DNA from 3 places in the Shewanella japonica genome. Region 1 is predicted to be linked to each of the others. Evidence: predicted binding sites of a transcription regulator. Region 1 holds the regulator's gene; each other region holds the start of a gene.
The links. Region 1 encodes LexA, which represses DNA repair genes until DNA is damaged. Its sites were predicted from a motif close to TACTGTATNNNNATACAGTA; they were not measured.
Positions count from the first base shown of each region.

Region 2: the regulator LexA is predicted to act here: its motif matches at 4,235-4,254, upstream of recA (recombinase RecA).
Region 3: the regulator LexA is predicted to act here: its motif matches at 3,572-3,591, upstream of dinG (ATP-dependent DNA helicase DinG).

Region 1 is NZ_CP020472.1:229,179-235,963, forward strand. Features, by position in the region: gene ctaD (cytochrome c oxidase subunit I) at 1-422, opposite strand, end outside; gene coxB (cytochrome c oxidase subunit II) at 432-2,000, opposite strand; gene SJ2017_RS00990 (cell division inhibitor SulA) at 2,441-2,947, opposite strand; gene lexA (transcriptional repressor LexA) at 2,944-3,561, opposite strand; gene plsB (glycerol-3-phosphate 1-O-acyltransferase PlsB) at 3,971-6,391, shown strand; gene mtr (tryptophan permease) at 6,403-6,785, shown strand, end outside.
Region 2 is NZ_CP020472.1:3,662,548-3,669,332, forward strand. Features, by position in the region: gene alaS (alanine--tRNA ligase) at 136-2,760, opposite strand; gene recA (recombinase RecA) at 3,091-4,149, opposite strand; partial or broken gene mutS (DNA mismatch repair protein MutS) at 4,571-6,785, shown strand, end outside.
Region 3 is NZ_CP020472.1:1,838,766-1,845,550, reverse strand. Features, by position in the region: gene SJ2017_RS07905 (porin) at 1-739, opposite strand, end outside; gene SJ2017_RS07900 (DNA polymerase II) at 963-3,404, opposite strand; gene dinG (ATP-dependent DNA helicase DinG) at 3,642-5,717, shown strand; gene SJ2017_RS07890 (sulfite exporter TauE/SafE family protein) at 5,726-6,499, shown strand; gene SJ2017_RS07885 (primosomal replication protein) at 6,496-6,785, shown strand, end outside.

The sequences.
Region 1 (6,785 bases):
CTCAACAGAATCGCGAAGGCAAATGGTAAGATCCAAAAGCTCCAGTTATTCATTCGAGGCAGTGCCATATCAGGTGCACCAATCATCATTGGGATCAGCCAGTTGGCTAACCCTGTGAAGGCAGGCATGACGGCACCAAATACCATAATAAGACCGTGTACTGTGGTCATTTGGTTAAAGAAGTTAGGGTCAACTAACTGTAAGCCTGGCTGAAATAGTTCTGCGCGAATGACCATTGCCATCGCACCACCAGTGAGGAACATAATAAAACTGAACCATAAATACATAGAACCAATGTCTTTATGGTTAGTGGTTAATATCCAGCGCATGATGCCTTTTGGCGCGCCATGATGGTGTTCATCATGGCCGTCATGAGAATGTTCATCATGAGCTGGGGTAGTATCTTGTGTAATTGTGCTCATCTGTATCCCTTACTTTCCATGACCAACAACATCGGTGGCTTGAACAGCATCACCAGTATTATTTCCCCAAGCATTTCGCTCATACGTCACAACAGCTGCGAGTTGCTGTGGTGAGAGTATGGAGCTAAATCCTTGCATTGCTGTACCAGGTTGGCCATTGATAACCACTTCAAGGTGTCCTTCAACAGGGCCCATGACTAACGGACTGCCCACTAACGCAGGGAATGCGCCAGGTAAACCTGTACCAGCGGCTTGGTGACATGCAGCACAGCTGCTGAGGTAAACTTGCTCACCCATTGCCATCAGTTCATCCATAGATAAGTCATCCATAACAACGTCAGGTGTTGCTTCTTCAACGACGTCAGCAACCACTTGTTCTACCTCAGGTTGTGTCGCTGGTAATTCAGCAGGCAAAGTGACAGGCGTTGGCTTATCACTTGCTGAGCTTGCATCGCTAGGTGCCCCACCTGAGTTCACATCTGCAGCTTGAACCACATCACCAGAATCATTACCCCAAGCGTTTCGCTCGTAGGTCACAACAGCTGCAATTTCTGTTGCAGTAAGCTGTTTCGCGAAGGCTTGCATAGCAGTACCAGGCTGGCCGTTGACGACAATATCAATGTGGCCAGCAACTGACCCTTTAATGATTGGACTGCCGATAAGAGACGGGAATACACCAGGTAGTCCTGCACCATTTGGTTGGTGACAAGCGGCGCATCGGCCCATGTAAACTTGTTCACCTTGAGCCATCAACTCATCAAAGGTCAAGGTTTGCGACAGTGACGCTTCGGCCGCGGCTTTTGCATCAGCAGTTAGTTGTTTTTGATCTTTTAGCCATTGCTCAAAGTCTGCTTCAGAAACGGCTTCAACTACCACCGGCATGAATCCGTGGTCTTTACCACACAACTCAGCACATTGACCTCGGTAGGTACCAACCTTATCAATCTTGGTCCAAGCTTCATTAATAAAACCTGGGTTAGCATCTTTTTTCACCGCAAATGCAGGAACCCACCAAGAGTGAATCACATCATCTGAAGTCATTAAAAAGCGTACTTTACGATTGATTGGCAGAACGAGGGGCTTATCGACTTCTAGTAGGTAAGTTTCAGTTTTCGTTTCTGTCCCAGTAATTTGATCGGCAGGGGTGGAAAGTAAACTGTAAAACTCGACGTCTTCATTAAAATAGCTGTAATGCCATTTCCATTGAGAGCCGGTTACTTTGATAGTTAACTCCGCATCACTTGGGTCTTCCATAGCAATGAGGGTTTTTGTGGCAGGAATTGCCATACCAATGAGGATAAGAAACGGCACGACAGTCCATGCTATTTCCACTTTGGTACTATCATGGAAATCAGCAGGTACTGCACCCTTTGATTTTCTATGATAAATCATGGAGTAAATCATGATTCCAAATACCACAACACCAATAGCACAACAGATATAAAGAATGATCATATGGAGGTCGTAAACCTTACCACTGATCTCTGTTACCCCTTGGGTCATGTTAAGCGGCATATCAGCCGCTGCAAGTGGCACTGCAAAAAACAGCACCATTAATCCATACAACAATCGCTTCACAAGACTACTCCTCTGCCAATTGCGATTTGCAATAACAACAAGGAAAAGTCACACAGTAATACTCTGCTCTATGCAAACTTTTCTATTCCCGAAAAAGTTTGATCACTTCAAAGTACACGGTGGCAGTGAGTATTAATACTCGATTATTCTATTGGGTTTTGGTGGCCACACTTGTACCTAATACTGAACTTTTCAATTCTTAAATTGACGCTTTTTATTCAAGGCTTTCTATACCGCATGGTACCAGCACAATCTTTACAGCGTTTTATCACTTATGTTCATTTTTACCACTAAGAGAGGTCAATAAATGTTACTCCCTTGTTAACTACATTACTTGGAGATTAAATATTGATCAAGATCACTTTATCATCTAATTTGCTGAAAAAAGGCGCAAAAAAAAGCCCGTCACCGAAATGAAGGGCTTTTTTAGCAAATAGACTTTAGTGAAATGCAGATAAATTCAATTGGGTTGCAGCCACAGGATTACTGGCGTTTAATTGGTCATCACGTAAGTGAGTATTTACATCTTCAATAATGACACCTTGCGCTAAGGCGCTTTTAGCGACTAATTGAATGCGACGATTATCACGAGCATCTAATGGGGTTGTCCATGTAATCACTGCGCTGGATGTACCACTTGTGAGTGCTTTTTCCATTGCCCAAAGTGTTTCGACTTCATCTTTAGTGTGAACCAGTAATACACGGTCCATTCTGACATTGGCGTTCGCTAGAATTTGTTTGTAACCAATGTGAGGCGGATTAATCAGTACAATCCATCGCCCTTGTTGACTTAATACGGCTAACTGGCCGCATAGCTGAGTTAATTCAGTTAACCCTTGGTTAGCTGTTTGTTTGGTTTCGATACCTTGCTTTACTGGCGCAGCTGCTGATGCCATGTCCATCCATAAACCTGGGTGACGTGGTGCATTACCTATTAATGTGTTCATAACCAACCTCCATTACGGATAACGCCAACAGCGAGCCCTTCAATCGTAAGGCTTTGGCATGTTAAATCGACTTTTATCGGCGAGTACTGCTCGTTTTCTGCATGCAGATAAACAACGTTGCCTTTCTTTTCAAAACGCTTCACGGTGACATCATCATCAACACGGGCAACAACGACTTGACCATTTTTAGCTTGCTGCATTTTGTGAACCGCTAATAAGTCGCCTTCAATAATGCCAATATCCTTCATACTGTCGCCACGAACACGTAGTAAGAAATTAGCATTGGGTTTAAACATTTCAGGATCAACTTGAAAGTATTGTTCAACATGTTCTAACGCCAAAATTGGTTCACCAGCCGCAACCTGACCAATCAGTGGTAAGCCTTCTTCGACTTCCTCTTCTTCTTGGACCATACGGATACCGCGAGAGGTACCTGGAATAATTTCAATGCAACCTTTTTTAGCGAGTGCTTTTAAATGTTCTTCTGCAGCATTAGCACTTTTAAAGCCTAATCTAGTGGCAATTTCTGCACGAGTTGGTGGCATACCTGTCTCGGCAATATTGCATTTAATTAATTCTAGAATTTCAGCTTGTCGTGGCGTTAAAGGTCTCATGTTGATTCCTGTTTTTTTATACAGTGACTGTCATTATATACAGTATCTTTGGTCGCGCAAGTATTAACCAACATTTTTTGATGATAAAGCAATAGATATGAATTTTTATCGAAGTTTTTAGTTATTTAAAGATAATTAAATCAGTGGTTTATTTTTTTTGTGGGGCGTCGGTAAATTAGTGTGTTTTATTATTGATGACTCAAGTGAATAAGCCAAAAAGTACTGGATACCGTCTATTTATACAGTACTGTACCTAAATGTTTTGCTACTTACTAAGTGATTGATACTTGATGTTAGAACCAACAAAACTTGCTACTTAAATGTTAACTAGATTTACCGAGGTTAGTGTAACTGAATGATATTCTGGTATCCTATGCGCAATAAATCGTTGTTGATAATGCGAAGACCCATGCTAAAACCAGATTCTATCATTGCTAAATCATTACGTTGGATTCAGAAATTAATGGTACACAGTGTTGTTGTGCCTGAAGATCCGTTCGCTGACCTTAACTTAGATCCTGACAAGCCAGTGGTCTATGTGATGAAAACGGAGTCGCTGAGTGATATTGCTGCCTTACATGAAATGACAGCTAAATATAACTTGCCAAGTCCGTATGAACGGTTAGATGTTGATGGTTTCAATACCCCTAGAATTGTGTGTGTGGAAGGGCGTAAACCCTTGTTTGGTAAGCGCCATAGTAGCGATAAATTTGTAGCAAACTTTACTAAGTTGCTCGAATTACACCAAAAGAACAAAGAACTCGACATCCAGCTTGTTCCTGTAAGCCTATATTGGGGTCGTATCCCTGGTAAAGAAGACGACACCATGACCGCTGCGGTTTTTGAGCGTGAAAACCCAACATGGTTACGTAAATGGTTAATGATTCTATTTTTAGGTCGCCATAACTTCATTCAATTTTCTAATGCCATGTCGCTGCGTTATATGGCTGATGAACACGGCACAGATGTCAGTATTGCGCACAAGCTTATCCGTGTGGCTCGTGTGCATTTTCGCCGTCAACGTAAAGTGATGACGGGGCCTCAGCTTCCTAATCGTCAAGCGATGTTCAATTCGCTGTTAAAGTCAGAATCCATCAAGCGTGCCATTCAAGAAGAAGCCGTTAACAAAAAAATTCCCGAAGAAAAGGCACGTGAAAAAGCCATTGAGTACCTTGATGAAATCGCAGCAGACTATTCGGATAACTTGATTCGTATTGCTGAGCGTTTCTTAACTTGGCTTTGGAACAAGTTATACAGTGGTATTAGCATCAAGAGTGCGGAGCAAGTTCGTAAACTGCATCATGATGGTCATGAAATCGTTTATGTGCCGTGTCATCGAAGCCATATGGATTACTTGTTACTGTCATATATTCTTTATTATCAAGGCATGGTTCCACCGCATATTGCGGCAGGGATTAATCTTAACTTTTGGCCGGCAGGTCCAATGTTCCGCCGTGGTGGTGCCTTCTTTATCCGTCGTAGTTTTAACGGTAATAAGCTTTATACCGCAGTATTCAGAGAGTATTTAGATCAACTATTTGCTAAAGGTTATTCAGTTGAGTATTTCACTGAGGGTGGTCGTTCACGTACTGGTCGTCTACTTGCTCCTAAAACAGGCATGCTAGCGATGACGGTAAACAGCGTATTGCGTGGTATCGAGCGTCCTGTGACCTTAGTGCCAGTGTATCTTGGCTACGATCATGTCATGGAAGTGTCGACTTATCATAAAGAATTAAGCGGTAAGAAAAAGCAAAAAGAATCTGTATGGCAAGTGTTTGGTGCATTGCGTAAGTTGGGTAACTTTGGACAAGGTTACGTTAACTTTGGTGAGCCAATTAACGTGCAGCAGTTCTTAAATCAGCAGTCGCCTGATTGGCGTGAAGAAGTGGCTAAAGATCCTGAACAAAAACCAACGTGGTTAACGCCTGCGGTTAATCAGTTAGCCAATAAAGTGATGACAAACATTAACAGTGCTGCAGCAGCGAGCTCTGTTACGTTAACCAGTATGGTGTTATTAGCCGCTGAACAAAATGCATTAGAGCGCACAGAGCTGGAACGTCAGCTAGATTTATATCTTAAATTGATGAAAGAAGTGCCTTACACTGATTACACCTCAGTAGCTCAAGGCAGTGCTAGTGAATTAGTTGATCAATGTCTATCACTGAAAAAGTTTACTTCGCACACTGATCAAATTGGTGAAATTATTGCGATTGAAGAGTCTTCAGCAATTGCGATGAGCTACTACCGTAATAACATCATCCATTTAATGGCAGTTCCTTCGTTAATAGCGAGTTGCTTGGTGCAATACGAAGAGTTTAATCGTCAAAAAATTCATGAAATCGTTAATGACTTCTACCCGCTACTCAAAGCTGAGTTGTTTATGGGGATTGAAGACTTACCCGCTTATATTGATAGCGTATTAAACTTATTTGTTGAGCAACAGCTTATTTCGGGTACAGACGAGTTTGAACTCAATCAAAGTAATATTACCCAGTTAATGTTATTGTCTGAAACTGTCAGTGAGACATTACAACGTTACGCGATTATCTTTAATTTATTGGCTTATAAACCGGATATTGAACGTTCAGATCTAGAAAGCGCGAGCCACTTATTAGCTCAGCGTTTAGGTGCTTTACACGGAATTACTGCGCCAGAGTTTTATGATAAAAAACTCTACAATAATTTGAGTGTAAAATTAAAAGAATTAGGGCACTTGTCGGGTAATGACAATCAGTTTGCTGTCATCCGAATTCGCGACCATGCCAATGGTATGTTGCGTTTATCTGTTCGTAAAACCATAGTAGATAGCGTCACTATGGAACATGGGTAACCACTAACTTTATGAGTTCAACACAATCACAACCGCACAATAAATCATTATTAGGCGGTGCTATGATTATTGCCGGTACCACAGTCGGTGCCGGTATGTTTTCCCTTCCTGTTGTCAGTGCTGGTATGTGGTTTGGCTATTCCATTGCCATGCTAATCGGTATTTGGTTTTGTATGTTGGTGTCAGGCTTAATGCTACTTGAAACCAACTTACATTTTAAACCTGGCGACAGTTTCGACACGTTAACCAAAGTGACATTAGGCCAATTCTGGCGGATAGTTAATGGGCTTTCCATTACCTTCGTATTATATATTCTGACTTACGCTTATATCAGTGGTGGTGGCTCTATTGTGAACCACACCTTGTCAGGTATGGGCATTCATTTACCACAAAG
Region 2 (6,785 bases), 1.5 Mb from region 1:
CCAAACCTTGAACAATCACTCAAGCCATAAAGCAACTAACAATCACTGGTAAATCAATCACATTTTTACCCGCTATCAATATTAGATGCTTTATGTTCATTGCTCTATGAGAGTGACTTTAATCTTAATTAACCGTTAGCCTAAACGCTCTGTTAACCAAGGTTGAACTAATGCTAAGGCATCATCAAGTTTCTCTGGTTGCGTACCGCCAGCTTGAGCCATATCAGGACGACCACCGCCTTTACCACCAACTTGCTGAGCGACCATAGCAACAAGCTCACCAGCCTTCACTTTACCGACTAAATCTTTACTCACACCAGCAATAAGATTAACTTTACCTTCATTAGCTATACCAAGCACAATAATGGCTGAGTTTAGCTTCTGCTTAAGCTCATCTTGTAAACCACGTAGTGATTTAGGATCAACACCTTCAAGCTTTTTAACAAGAACTTTTACGCCGTTTAGTTCAATGGCTTCACCAGCAATATCTGCACTAGCTGCAGCAGCTAACTTATCTTTTAGCTGCGACATTTCTTTTTCTAGTTGCTTCACTTTATCAAGTTGCGCTTTAAGCTTAGCAACAACTGAAGCTGAGTCAGACTTTAACAATGAAGCCGCTTTATCAAGTTGTGCTTGCTGGTCAGCAACATACTCCATTGCCGCAACGCCAGTCACCGCTTCAATACGACGAATACCCGCCGCAATACCGCCTTCAGAAGTGATTTTGAATAAACCAATATCACCTGTACGGCCAACATGTGTACCACCACAGAGTTCAATCGAGAAATCACCCATAGTCACAACGCGTACTTCACTGTCGTACTTTTCACCAAACAAAGCCATAGCGCCCTGCTCTTTTGCCTCATCAATACCCATCACAGCAGTTTTTAGCTGATGGTTACGACGGATTTGGGTATTAACCATATCTTCTACTTGCTTGAGCTCTGCAGCAGTTACGGCTTCAAAGTGCGCAAAGTCAAAACGTAAACGCTCAGGGTTAACTAAAGATCCCTTTTGATTTACGTGAGTACCTAAAACATTACGAAGGGCGGCATGTAATAAGTGAGTCACCGAGTGATTTAACTGTGTACGGTGACGTAATTTCTTATCCACTTCTGCAGTGACTTTTTGGCCTACAGTCAATGTACCTGCCGTTAACTTACCTTCGTGACCAAATGCTTGACCGAAGATTTGCGTATCAGCAACTTCAAAAACATTTTCGCCAATTGAAAGTAAGCCTTTATCACCTACCTGACCACCTGACTCAGCATAAAAAGGCGTGTTATCTAATACGATTACCGCTTCTTGACCTGCTGCTAACGTCTCGACTGATTCACCACCAACATAAATTGCAGAAACACTGCCTTCACCGTTTAATTCGGTGTAACCACAAAACTCAGTTTCACCTTCGATTTTAAGACCAGTATTATAATCAGTACCAAAATTACCAGCAGCTTGTGCACGGCTTCTTTGCTCAGCCATCGCAGCTTCGAAACCGGCTTCATCAACGGTAATATCACGTTCACGACAGACGTCAGCTGTAAGATCCACAGGGAAACCATAGGTATCGTAAAGTTTAAAGGCTGTTTCACCATCTAAAACGTTAGTATCTAACTCGTTTAACGCAGCATCTAAAATACCTAAGCCACGCTCTAGTGTTCTGGCAAATTGTTCTTCTTCAGCTTTTAATGATTTTTCAATAATAGCTTTAGCTTCAACCAAACTTTTACCCGCATCGCCCATGACTTCAATCAGGGTAGGCAGTAATTTAAAGAAGAACGTATCGGTTGCACCTAACTTATTTCCGTGGCGCACTGCACGACGAATGATACGACGCAATACATAACCACGGCCTTCATTCGACGGCATCACACCATCAGCAATTAAGAATGAACAAGAACGAATATGGTCAGCAATTACGCGCAGTGATTTATTTTCTAAATCTTCAACCCCAATAATTTCCGCCGCTTTTTTGATTAACGCTTGGAAAATATCAATTTCGTAGTTTGAGTGTACGCCTTGCATGATAGCTGCAATACGCTCAATTCCCATACCTGTATCGACTGAAGGTTTTGGTAGCGGTTTCATTTCACCGTCAGCTTGACGGTTGTACTGCATGAAAACGATATTCCAGATTTCAATGAAGCGATCGCCATCTTCTTCTGGTGTACCAGGGCGGCCGCCCCAAATGTGCTCGCCATGATCATAAAAGATCTCTGAACATGGACCACAAGGACCTGTATCACCCATTTGCCAGAAGTTGTCAGAGGCATAAGGAGCGCCTTTGTTATCACCAATACGAATAATATTTTCAGCAGCAACACCGATTTTCTTATTCCAGATTTCAAAGGCTTCGTCATCAGTATCGTAAATAGTGACACAAAGTTTTTCTGTTGGTAATTTCAGTGTTTGGGTTAAGAAGTTCCACGCATATGAAATGGCTTCTTCTTTAAAGTAATCACCAAAACTAAAGTTACCTAACATTTCAAAGAAAGTATGGTGACGGGCGGTGTAACCTACATTATCTAAGTCATTATGCTTACCACCAGCACGGACACAACGTTGCGATGTCGTTGCACGTGAATAACCACGATTTTCCAATCCTAGAAAAGCTTCTTTAAATTGGTTCATACCCGCATTTGTAAATAATAACGTTGGATCGTTATGTGGTACTAACGAGCTACTGTCGACAACTTGGTGTCCGTTGTTACCAAAATACGCTAAAAATGCGCTTCTTAATTCTGTGGTGGTCTGAAACATGAAATCGCCCTAAATGGATAAATTCTATTTATCATGAAGCTGAATATCAGCTTTAAATTGGCAACATTATATACTTAAACAAACTGAAGGTGCGAGATCCAAGCGTATTTAGATTAGCGATTTTCTTGCTATGAGGGGCGATTACTGCAATCGGTTAATTGGTTTTTAATAATCTGTGCCGTAATACGAGCTAAATGACGTCTTTAATGAAGTCATTTCCTTACGAGCGGCGTTCGATCACATATGCCAATGAATAGAGCACTTACAAAAAAAAATCGCGGCCGACTCATGTCGACCGCGATAGTTATTTTCATTACTGTTAAAACGTGATTAGAACACTTCACCTGTTTCTAAATCGATGTTTTCATCCGACTCAGCTGGTGCCACTTCTTTTTCAGTGCTTAATAGCATTTGACGTAAATTTGCTTCAATTTCTTCTGCTACTGCAGGGTTTTCAACTAGGTATTTCCCCGCATTTGCGCGGCCTTGACCAATCTTGTTGCCTTGGTAGCTGTACCAAGCACCAGCTTTCTCAACCAGCTTGTGTGCTACACCTAAATCAACGAGCTCACCAGTACGGTTAATACCTTTACCGTAAAGAATTTGGAATTCAGCTTGTCTAAATGGCGCTGCAATTTTATTTTTAACGACCTTAACTCGAGTCTCGTTACCTACGACAGCATCGCCGTCTTTAATCGCACCTGTACGACGAATATCTAAACGTACAGAAGCGTAGAATTTAAGTGCATTACCACCCGTTGTGGTTTCAGGGTTACCAAACATAACACCAATTTTCATACGAATTTGGTTAATGAAAATAAGTAGCGTATTTGACTGTTTTAAGTTACCTGCAAGCTTACGCATTGCCTGGCTCATCATACGTGCGGCAAGGCCCATATGAGAATCACCAATTTCACCTTCAATTTCAGCTTTTGGTGTTAATGCTGCAACAGAATCGACAATGATTACATCAACAGCACCTGAACGTGTTAGCGCATCACAGATTTCAAGCGCTTGCTCACCAGTATCAGGTTGTGAACATAATAGGTTATCAATATCGACACCTAGATTTTTTGCATAGATAGGGTCTAGAGCATGCTCAGCATCAATAAACGCACACGTTTTGCCTTCACGTTGTGCTGCAGCAATAACTTCAAGTGTTAACGTTGTTTTACCCGATGATTCTGGACCGTAAATTTCAACGATACGTCCCATCGGTAAACCACCAGCACCTAAGGCAACATCCAACGAAAGCGAACCTGTAGAAATGGTTTCAACATCCATTGTGCGATCAGCGCCCAACTTCATGATTGAACCTTTACCAAATTGCTTTTCAATTTGACCTAATACAGCATTCAGCGCTTTCTCTTTATTTGGATCTGCTTTCATTCTCTTTATCCCTTTAAGGTGACTCAGTTCGAATAACGAACTTGGTAACGAATAAATTTGTCTGTTTCGTAATATGAGCTCAGTATACTGTATAATCATACAGTATCAATAGTTACTGTATAATTTTTTTCCTTTTTTTTACCTTACTATTATTTACACATTAAAAATCATACAGTTAATAACGAAAATATATTAATAACGATAAATAGTAGACAAACAAAACCACTGTATACAGTACTTCTAGGTTGGGTAAATTCCTGAGTTTACAACAATAAGTATTGTTCAAAAAATCAGTAAACAAGGGCAAGACGGCATAGCATCGTTGCGATTCTATTGGGTATCAAATCAATTGTTGTTAAGATGACCGCCTATATTGACCCAGACTTAGCCTAATTCAAAATAAAGTAAGAGCAATCACTTAATGACCGTAAATGAAGACCCAAATTTAGAAAAGCACACTCCCATGATGCGCCAGTATTTAACGCTGAAAGCACAGCATCCTGAAATGCTGTTGTTTTATCGTATGGGAGACTTTTATGAATTATTTTATGAAGACGCTAAGCTGGCATCTGAACTGTTAGGTATCTCATTAACTGCACGTGGAAAAAGTGGTGGTAACGCGATTCCCATGGCAGGACTTCCCTACCACGCCGTTGAAGGTTACCTCGCAAAATTGGTTCAAATTGGTCAATCTGTCGCTATTTGTGAACAAGTCGGTGACCCTGCTACAAGTAAAGGACCAGTTGAGCGTAAAGTTGTAAGAATTGTTACCCCAGGTACCTTAACCGACGAAGCCTTACTACAAGAAAAGCAGGATAACTTACTTGCTGCGGTATATCAGGGTAAGAGTGGATTTGGCTACGCGACTTTAGATGTTTCGTCTGGTCGATTTGTTATTGTTGAACTTGAAAATGAAGAAACACTGGAAGCTGAACTGCAACGTACCAGTCCTGCAGAATTGCTCTACAGTGAAGATTTACTTGACCGCCAATTAATTGAAAATCGCAAAGGCATACGTCGAAGACCTGAATGGGAGTTTGATTACGATACCAGCATTCAATTACTTCTAGAGCAATTTGGTACCAAAGATCTTCATGGATTTGGTATTACAAATGCTAGGCTTTCGCTACAAGCAGCTGGCTGATTAATGCAATATGTCAAAGACACACAAAAAACAGCATTGCCTCATATTAATAGCATCACCATGTTTAATCAGGCTGATACTATCATTCTTGATGCTGCAACCCGCCGAAACTTAGAACTTACTATTAATTTATCTGGCTCACGTGATAATACCTTAGCTTGGGTACTCGATAAGACAGCTACGCCGATGGGAAGTCGTATGTTGCAGCGATGGATCCACCAACCGCTGCGTGACCAACAGCATATTAGCCAAAGACAACAAGCAGTTGCTGAGTTAATTGATACGGGGCTATATGCAGACTTACACCAGCAATTAAAAACCCTTGGCGATATCGAACGTATCATGGCGAGGCTAGCTATTCGCAGCGCACGCCCACGAGATTTTGCCCGTCTTCGCCAGGCGTTGGCTTTATTACCTGAAATTCAGCAAACTTTAGGTCACTGCCAACAAAGTGAACTCCAACGTCTAGCCAATTTATTAGGCGAGTTTCCAGAGCAGCAACAGCTATTGGAAAATGCGATTGTCGATAATCCGCCTATGCTTATCCGTGATGGCGGCGTAATTAAAGCGGGTTACAACGCACAACTAGATGAATGGCGTGGCCTAAGTGAAGGGGCATCTGATTATCTAGTACAATTAGAAAACCGTGAAAAAGAACAAACAGGCATCAATACCTTAAAGGTCGGCTACAACCGGGTTCACGGCTACTATATCGAAGTGAGTCGCTTACAATCAGATCAAGTTCCTTTGAGCTATCAGCGTCGTCAAACACTAAAGAATACCGAACGCTACATCACACCAGAGTTAAAAGAATACGAAGAGAAAGTGCTATCTAGTCAAGGAAAGGCATTAGCGATTGAAAAGCAGCTTTGGGAAGAGTTATTTGATTTACTTTTACCTAAATTGCATGAACTAAAACTGTTTGCCCAAGCTGCATCCGAATTAGATGTGCTAAGCAACTTTGCAGAGCGAGCTGAAACACTGGATTATCATTGTCCAGAAATCAGTAATGACATTGGTATTCATATCGAGTCTGGCCGTCATCCTGTGGTCGAATTAGTTAGCCAAACACCATTTATTGCCAACCCAGTCACCCTCGCGCCTAAGCGAAGAATGCTTATCGTAACGGGGCCCAATATGGGGGGTAAGTCGACTTATATGCGTCAGGTTGCGTTAATCACGCTTATGGCTCATATAGGTAGCTTTGTACCTGCACAAAAAGCAATTATCGGCCCTGTAGATCGAATATTTACACGTATCGGCGCCTCTGACGATCTCGCCTCTGGACGTTCTACTTTTATGGTCGAAATGACAGAAACCGCTAACATTCTTCATAATGCTACAGAGAAAAGTTTAGTTTTAATGGATGAAATCGGTCGAGGAACTTCGACCTATGACGGTTTATCTCTAGCTTGGTCAGCAGCAGAGTATTTAGCTGAAAAAGTAGCTGCATTAACCTTGTTTGCAACCCACTATTTTGAGCTAACACAAT
Region 3 (6,785 bases), 1.6 Mb from region 1:
TGAACTCACCAACGTTTACACCGGCAGTCACAACAAAATTATCGGTAGCTTGGTAAGTAAGGGCTAAGCCATAAGTGTTGTTATATTCAATTGTCGCAACAGTTTGCTGAGCACTGATCAACGGAGCCACTGGCTCGTCACCAATACTTCCATCTTCTAATACATCAAACTCATCTTGTTTTAACTGAGCTTGAACTGCAAAGCTGAAGTCACCAAATGCATTACGGTATTGAACCGTTTTATCACCACGACCTGTACCGTTTACAGAACCATCACCTTTGTTATATGTGTAAGTACCAGAAGCATCACCATCCCAAACAAAACCGTAGTTAGTGTTATAAACGACGTCGTACCAAGCACCCCATTGCTTACCAATCGTCAGCGTACCGTATGTATCATGGTTTACACCTACATAGCCTAAACGGTTCGATAAGAAGTCACCATTCTCATAAGAAAGTTGGTCATTGTTATAAATAATTTCACTGTCACCAAATGGATTTACGCCCCACTCTAGTTTAGCAAACGCATTCCAACCATCGCCCATTTGGCGATCAAAACCAAAGTTAATGCGTGATGCACCATTGACTACTTCTGTAGTGTCTTGACCGTGATAAACACGTGCATCAATGAAGCCACCAATTTCTACTGAGTTCTTGTCATCTTTATAGATTTCAATTGCTGAAGCTGTTGGTACGAACATCACTGCTGCTAGTGTCGAAGCGATTAAAGTCTTTTTCATCGAGCTAAACCTTCCCATTTTAAATTCATCATTGTTGCTGGTAACAGTCCATTTTGTTTGTATTATCCTTTCAACAAAGGCTAGCATGCTGAAATATCACGAAACAAAGAAATGAGCGCAATTTCCGTATGAATATACTAAATACACACATCAAACAGTACAATCAACTACCAAACTATTCAAAAATAGTAACGAATAACCACAAACGCAATATCAAATAACACTAAATTAACATTATCTGATGACTACTAAGACTATCAAACCCTTCCCCTAATAAGGCTAAAACGGGCTCCGCTATCGGCTTTATCTGTTTTTCGATGTAATAGTCATAATCTATTGACTCATTTACAGCAGTAATAGGCTGAGCACCATTCAATGTCATTCGGTACTCAATTAACGCTCCTCTTCTACCTTTATTCTTATCACCTGTGATCTGGCAAAGCCTAATGGCAGCTTTAACGTGTGGTGAGGATTTAGCGGTATATTCTTCTACATGACGTTTCAATCGTTTTCTAAATATCAACTCATTATCGAATTGACCCAAAGCCAATTGCTCAAGTTGCTCGTTTAGATAAGATTTAACGTCACCATTAGAAAACAATAAAAAATACAAATGGTATTGGATCCTTCTCGCTAACGGGCTCCAATCGCTTCTTACTTGCTCCATTCCTTTGAATGTAAGAGAGAGTTGCCCTTCGGCATCCTTTGATGCGCCGACGTAACGCTTTTTACTGCCAGCTTCTGACCCTCTTAAAGTCGGCATAACAAACTGACTAAAATGACTTTCGAATTCTAACTCCAAATGACTAGTTAAAGCGTATTCATCCAGACAACGCTGTTGCCACTTAACTGTCATATCATGTGCTAGTTGCTCTCCTAGTTTGTTGATATCTTTTATTTGATGCTTTTCACCCAACCACACAAATGTTGAGTCTGTATCACCATAAATAACCGTATAACCCAACTCTTCAATCCAAACTTTCGTTTGTTTCATAATTTGATGGCCACGCATTGTGATAGAACTTGCCAGTTTAGCGTCATGAAAAACGCACCCTTTTGAGCCTAAAACGCCATATAAAGAGTTCATGATAATTTTAATTGCTTGAGAAAGAGGTTTATCATTATCTTGTTTAGCTTTTTCTCTTTGCAGAGAAAGACTAGCAATAAGACCAGGTAAAATTGCATTATGACGATTAAACTTAGCTTCCAAAAAGCCGTCAACATCATCTTCTAAAGGGTTGAATTTTGCTTCAACAAGACTTTTAGGGTCAATTAAGAAGGTACGTATTATTGAAGGGTACAGACTTTTAAAATCGAGGACTAATACATCTTTATAAAAGCCTGGAATGGAGTCCATGACATAGCCACCTGGAGATTCTAAACCATTACTGGCCGCTCTCGCTGGTGCAACAAATCCACTTCTATGAAGATGCGGTAAGTACAAGTTATTAAATGCAGCGACCGAGGCACCTACTCGCCCAAACTCAAGACCCGTTAATTTTGCTCTTTCTAATGCAAAAGCCAGTAATTGGGTCTTTTTAAAGATATCCCACACTAACCTACAATCAGTTAAGTTATAAAAAGCTAATGCTTGTTTGTTGTGCTCAAAAAGGTGACATATTTCTTGCCCACGATTTTCAACATGATCAATGGCTTTGCCTTCGTTTAATAAGTGCTGAGAAACATGCTCTAGCGAATAACGCTCGAATTGATAAAAAGCCGCTTTTATCCAATCAATACCATCAAGTACAACCCGTCCAGGCAGCGATAGTGTCTCAGGACGATACTTATCTTCCACCTTCCAAGTCAGCGCTTGTTCATCGCGACCGATTAATAATGCTATTTGATGTATTTGACAACGCTTATACAGTAGCGCCAAATCAAAGGTCACCACCGCCCAACCAATAATGACATCAGGGTCATACTCTTTGAACCAAGTTATCAGAGCTTTAATTAATGAGACTTCATCGCTCACCCAGTGAATGTCATCATCGCTTAATTTGTCGCTATCAAACTTTTTGTTATCTATTGATTCAGACTCTCCTACCATGATGACTTTCTGATAAAGGTCGGTTTCCTCATTTAGCGCTGAATGTGAACCATATAAACCAACAGAATACAGTTCACCAGTTGGGCTGCATTCAAAATCTAAAGACACCATTGAGACAGGCACATTAACTTCTGTTCTTCTGGCTTTGCTTGCTAAGTAAGTGTGAGTACTTGGATGATTATCAGTGTTATACGGCGGCTGTGATAAAGGAGCATTAATGGCAAATTCAGCTTGTAATGCTATAAATCTTTCTATTAAAAAACGTTGTTCAGGTCGAATATCTGCTTCATAAATTTCAATACCAGCGTCATTAGCAATGCGCAGCACCTGTTTTAACATCGTTGTTGATTTTACATAAACACAAGACACATCTTCGTAATTAAAATTTTTTAGGCTTACCGGCTCAATTCTTATACCAGTACTAAAATGACTTAAAATGAACTCAGAATCTATCTGCTTACAAAAGCAAATAACATCAAACTGCTCCACCTCAATGATTGCAGGACCGTCAGCTGTTTTTATAAAATACTGCAATAGTAATCGGCCATGTCGATAAATGGCGTGTCGGGTGAGTACGAGCCCTTTTAGGGTGTTTTTTTGCAATTGAGTGTCCATGGATTAACAAGATTACTTTACATATTGAGTGTGATTAACTGAATAAGGTCATAGCCATAGATATTCATAACATCTAAGATCGAGCCCTTCATTATCCGATTTGAATCCTGTCGCTAAAAGTCTTCGCTTAGCTTTTAGCTAGATTATATATTTCGAACAACTAAAATCACTGTTATTATGTACAGCATATAACAGCTAATACAGAATTAGTAAGTAAAGATTGCTAATGGACCCTACATGCTAACGGATCATATCAAAACCCAGATCCGCACTATCTATAAAGATATTGCGACTGCGATGCCAAATTTTCGTTCTCGCAGAGAGCAAAACTTTATGGTGGCAGAAATATCAAAAACCCTAGCTGGTGACTATGATAAACAACGACGCATTATGGTTTGTGAAGCAGGAACCGGTATTGGTAAATCCCTTTCTTATATTCTCGGAACGATTCCATTAGCTTTGGCAAGTAAGAAAAAGGTCTGTATCGCGACAGCAACAGTAGCCTTGCAGGAGCAGTTATTGCACAAGGATTTACCTTTCTTTTTGCAACAATCTGGCGTTGATTTTAAATTCGGTTTAGTTAAAGGCCGCCAGCGTTACGTATGTTTAGCTAAACTCGCTGCCATGATAGGTCCTGAAGACACATCTCAGATGGCAATGTGGCAAACTAAACCAGATCAAAGTCAAATAGATCTCCTCAAAGCCCTACATCAAGATTTTAACGACAATAAGTGGAACGGCGAGATTGATACATTAAAAAAGCCTATTCCTGACTTTTTATGGCAGCAAATTTGCTGTGATAAGCACAGTTGTCATCGGCAAATGTCGAGCCATCATCACTGCCCTTTTCATAAAGCTCGTGAAGATGTCGAGACCTGGGATGTACTTATTGTTAATCACAGTTTGCTGTTTGCCGATCTAGAGTTAGGCGGTGGCGTGATTTTGCCAGAACCTGAAGACATGTTTTATGTCATAGATGAGGCTCATCACTTGCCGACGGTAGCAAGAGATTTTTCAAGTGCTCAAGCAACATTGAGGGGGGCGAGTGATTGGCTTGAAAAGGCGTCAAAGACCTGCTCCAAACTTCAAAATCAACTTAAAACCACACATATTATTGCCCCTGTGCAAGCAATGCTCGATCACATTGGCGATTTAGTGACTCAGCTTAATCAAGTTGCCCATTTTTGCGACACACAGCCTAAACTTTTTGCCAACCCAGAAACGCGTTTACGATTCGAAAATGGCAAGCTTCCAGAATCTTTACTAATACAAGCAGAAAACTTAGCAACTACATCAAATCTTGCAGTAAAACAATTTACCAAGATCCAAAGTGTACTGAATGAAGCAATCAAAGATGGTGAACTACCAAAGCATCAATCAGAAGCTGCTTTATCAGAGGCCGGCTTTATACTGCAAAGGTTAGAAAATCTCGCAAAACTCTGGAAAATGCTCGCAAAAGAGGATTCCAAAAAAGGGGCGCCAATGGCTCGCTGGGCAGAGCTCATTACCGGTAAACAACAAGATTACCTATTTTGTGCATCTCCAATTGAGGTCGGTTTTATGCTAGAGCATATGCTCTGGCAAAAAGCTGCAGGCGTTATATTGTGTAGCGCAACATTAAGAGCCTTAAATAATTTCAATCATTTCGCTCACCAAGTCGGGTTGTCCCTAAATGATGGTAGTCGTTTTCTAGCCTTATTATCGCCCTTTGATTATCAAAATAATGCGACACTGTTTATTCCACAAATGGAAAATGAGCCCACTGAAGATGCTTTTACAGATGAACTAGCAGAACAAGTTATCGCACTTGTAGAAGATGAAATGGCGACATTAGTACTGTTTGCCTCATATTGGCAAATGGAAAAAGTGACAGATAAGGTCAATGGTAAAATTGCCAAAGACCAGCTGTTTGTGCAAGGAACCATGCCAAGGCAACAAATTTTAGAGCAACACAAGCTCCGCTGTGACCAAGGTAAGCCCAGTATTATTTTCGGTACAGGAAGTTTTTCAGAAGGGTTAGATTTACCCGGTGATTACCTTACCAATCTGATTATTACCAAATTACCCTTTGCAGTGCCAACTTCACCAGTTGAACAAGCGCATGCAGAATACATTAAGAGTAAAGGTGGTAATCCATTTTTACAGCTCACCATTCCAGATGCATCACGCAAATTGATCCAAAGTTGTGGTAGATTACTCCGTAAAGAAGATGATTATGGTCGCGTCACCATTTTAGATAGGCGTCTTATTACTAAGCGTTATGGTAAATCATTACTTGATGCCCTTCCGCCATTTCGTAAAGTTATAGAATAGGTATTTATTTGGAATTTCTGTTAGATCCTAGCCATTGGGCGTTTTTGGCTGTTATTGGATTAGTCGCTGGTTTTATTGATGCCGTAGTAGGAGGTGGTGGATTGCTATCAATTCCCGCACTACTGACTATGGGCATTCCGCCTCATTTAGCCTTAGGCACAAATAAGCTGGCAGCATGTTTCGGCTCATTGACCGCTGGATATACTTATTATAAGCAGCAACTCATCAAACTTAGATTTTGGCGAACCGCCTTTATTACCACTTTTATAGGTGCTGTATTAGGCAGCATTTTAGTTTATTTAATCGACGCCGCTTGGCTCGAAAAAATTCTTCCATTGGTTATCATCAGCATCGCGTTTTATACCTTACTCAGTCCAAAAGCAATGGGAGATAATATTTCTGTAGCGCCCACCCAATCGCCGTGTAAAACGAAACAAGCAGCTCAAGGGACTTTACTAGGTTGCTACGATGGTTTTGCTGGTCCTGGCATTGGTGCCTTTTGGACAGTAAGTAGTATCAGGCTGCACAAGCTACCTTTATTAAACAGTTGTGCCCTTGCTAGGGTCATGACGTTTGTCAGTAATGTCACTGCACTCATTATTTTTGCCCTTTTAGGTGAAGTTGACTGGATACTGGGTCTATGGATGGGGGTGTGTATGATGGCGGGCTCATTCATTGGCGCGAAATCAGCAATACGATTCGGAATTCCCTTTGTCAAACCACTCTTTATTATCGTCGTACTAGCAATTGCAGCTAATCTTGCTTGGACCGCATGGTTATGAGAAATACAAATCAACTAATTCATCAATTAAAGCAGCAGCTCAATACACTTGAACGAGATGCGTTAAATCATGACCAGCAATTGCCTTCACAACAGAAGAAAATGCTGCAAGACATTGAAAGATTTAATTCGCAATTATTTATTCAGCAAGGTGCTCAGCTCACACCCTGTATCCAACAACTTAAAAAAGATATTGTTCAATTAGAAAAGCAACTTTCTCTAAAATTAGACATCAAAATTATCGAGTTAAGTTGCCAAAGAATACAAGACCGCTTTACTGCATTACG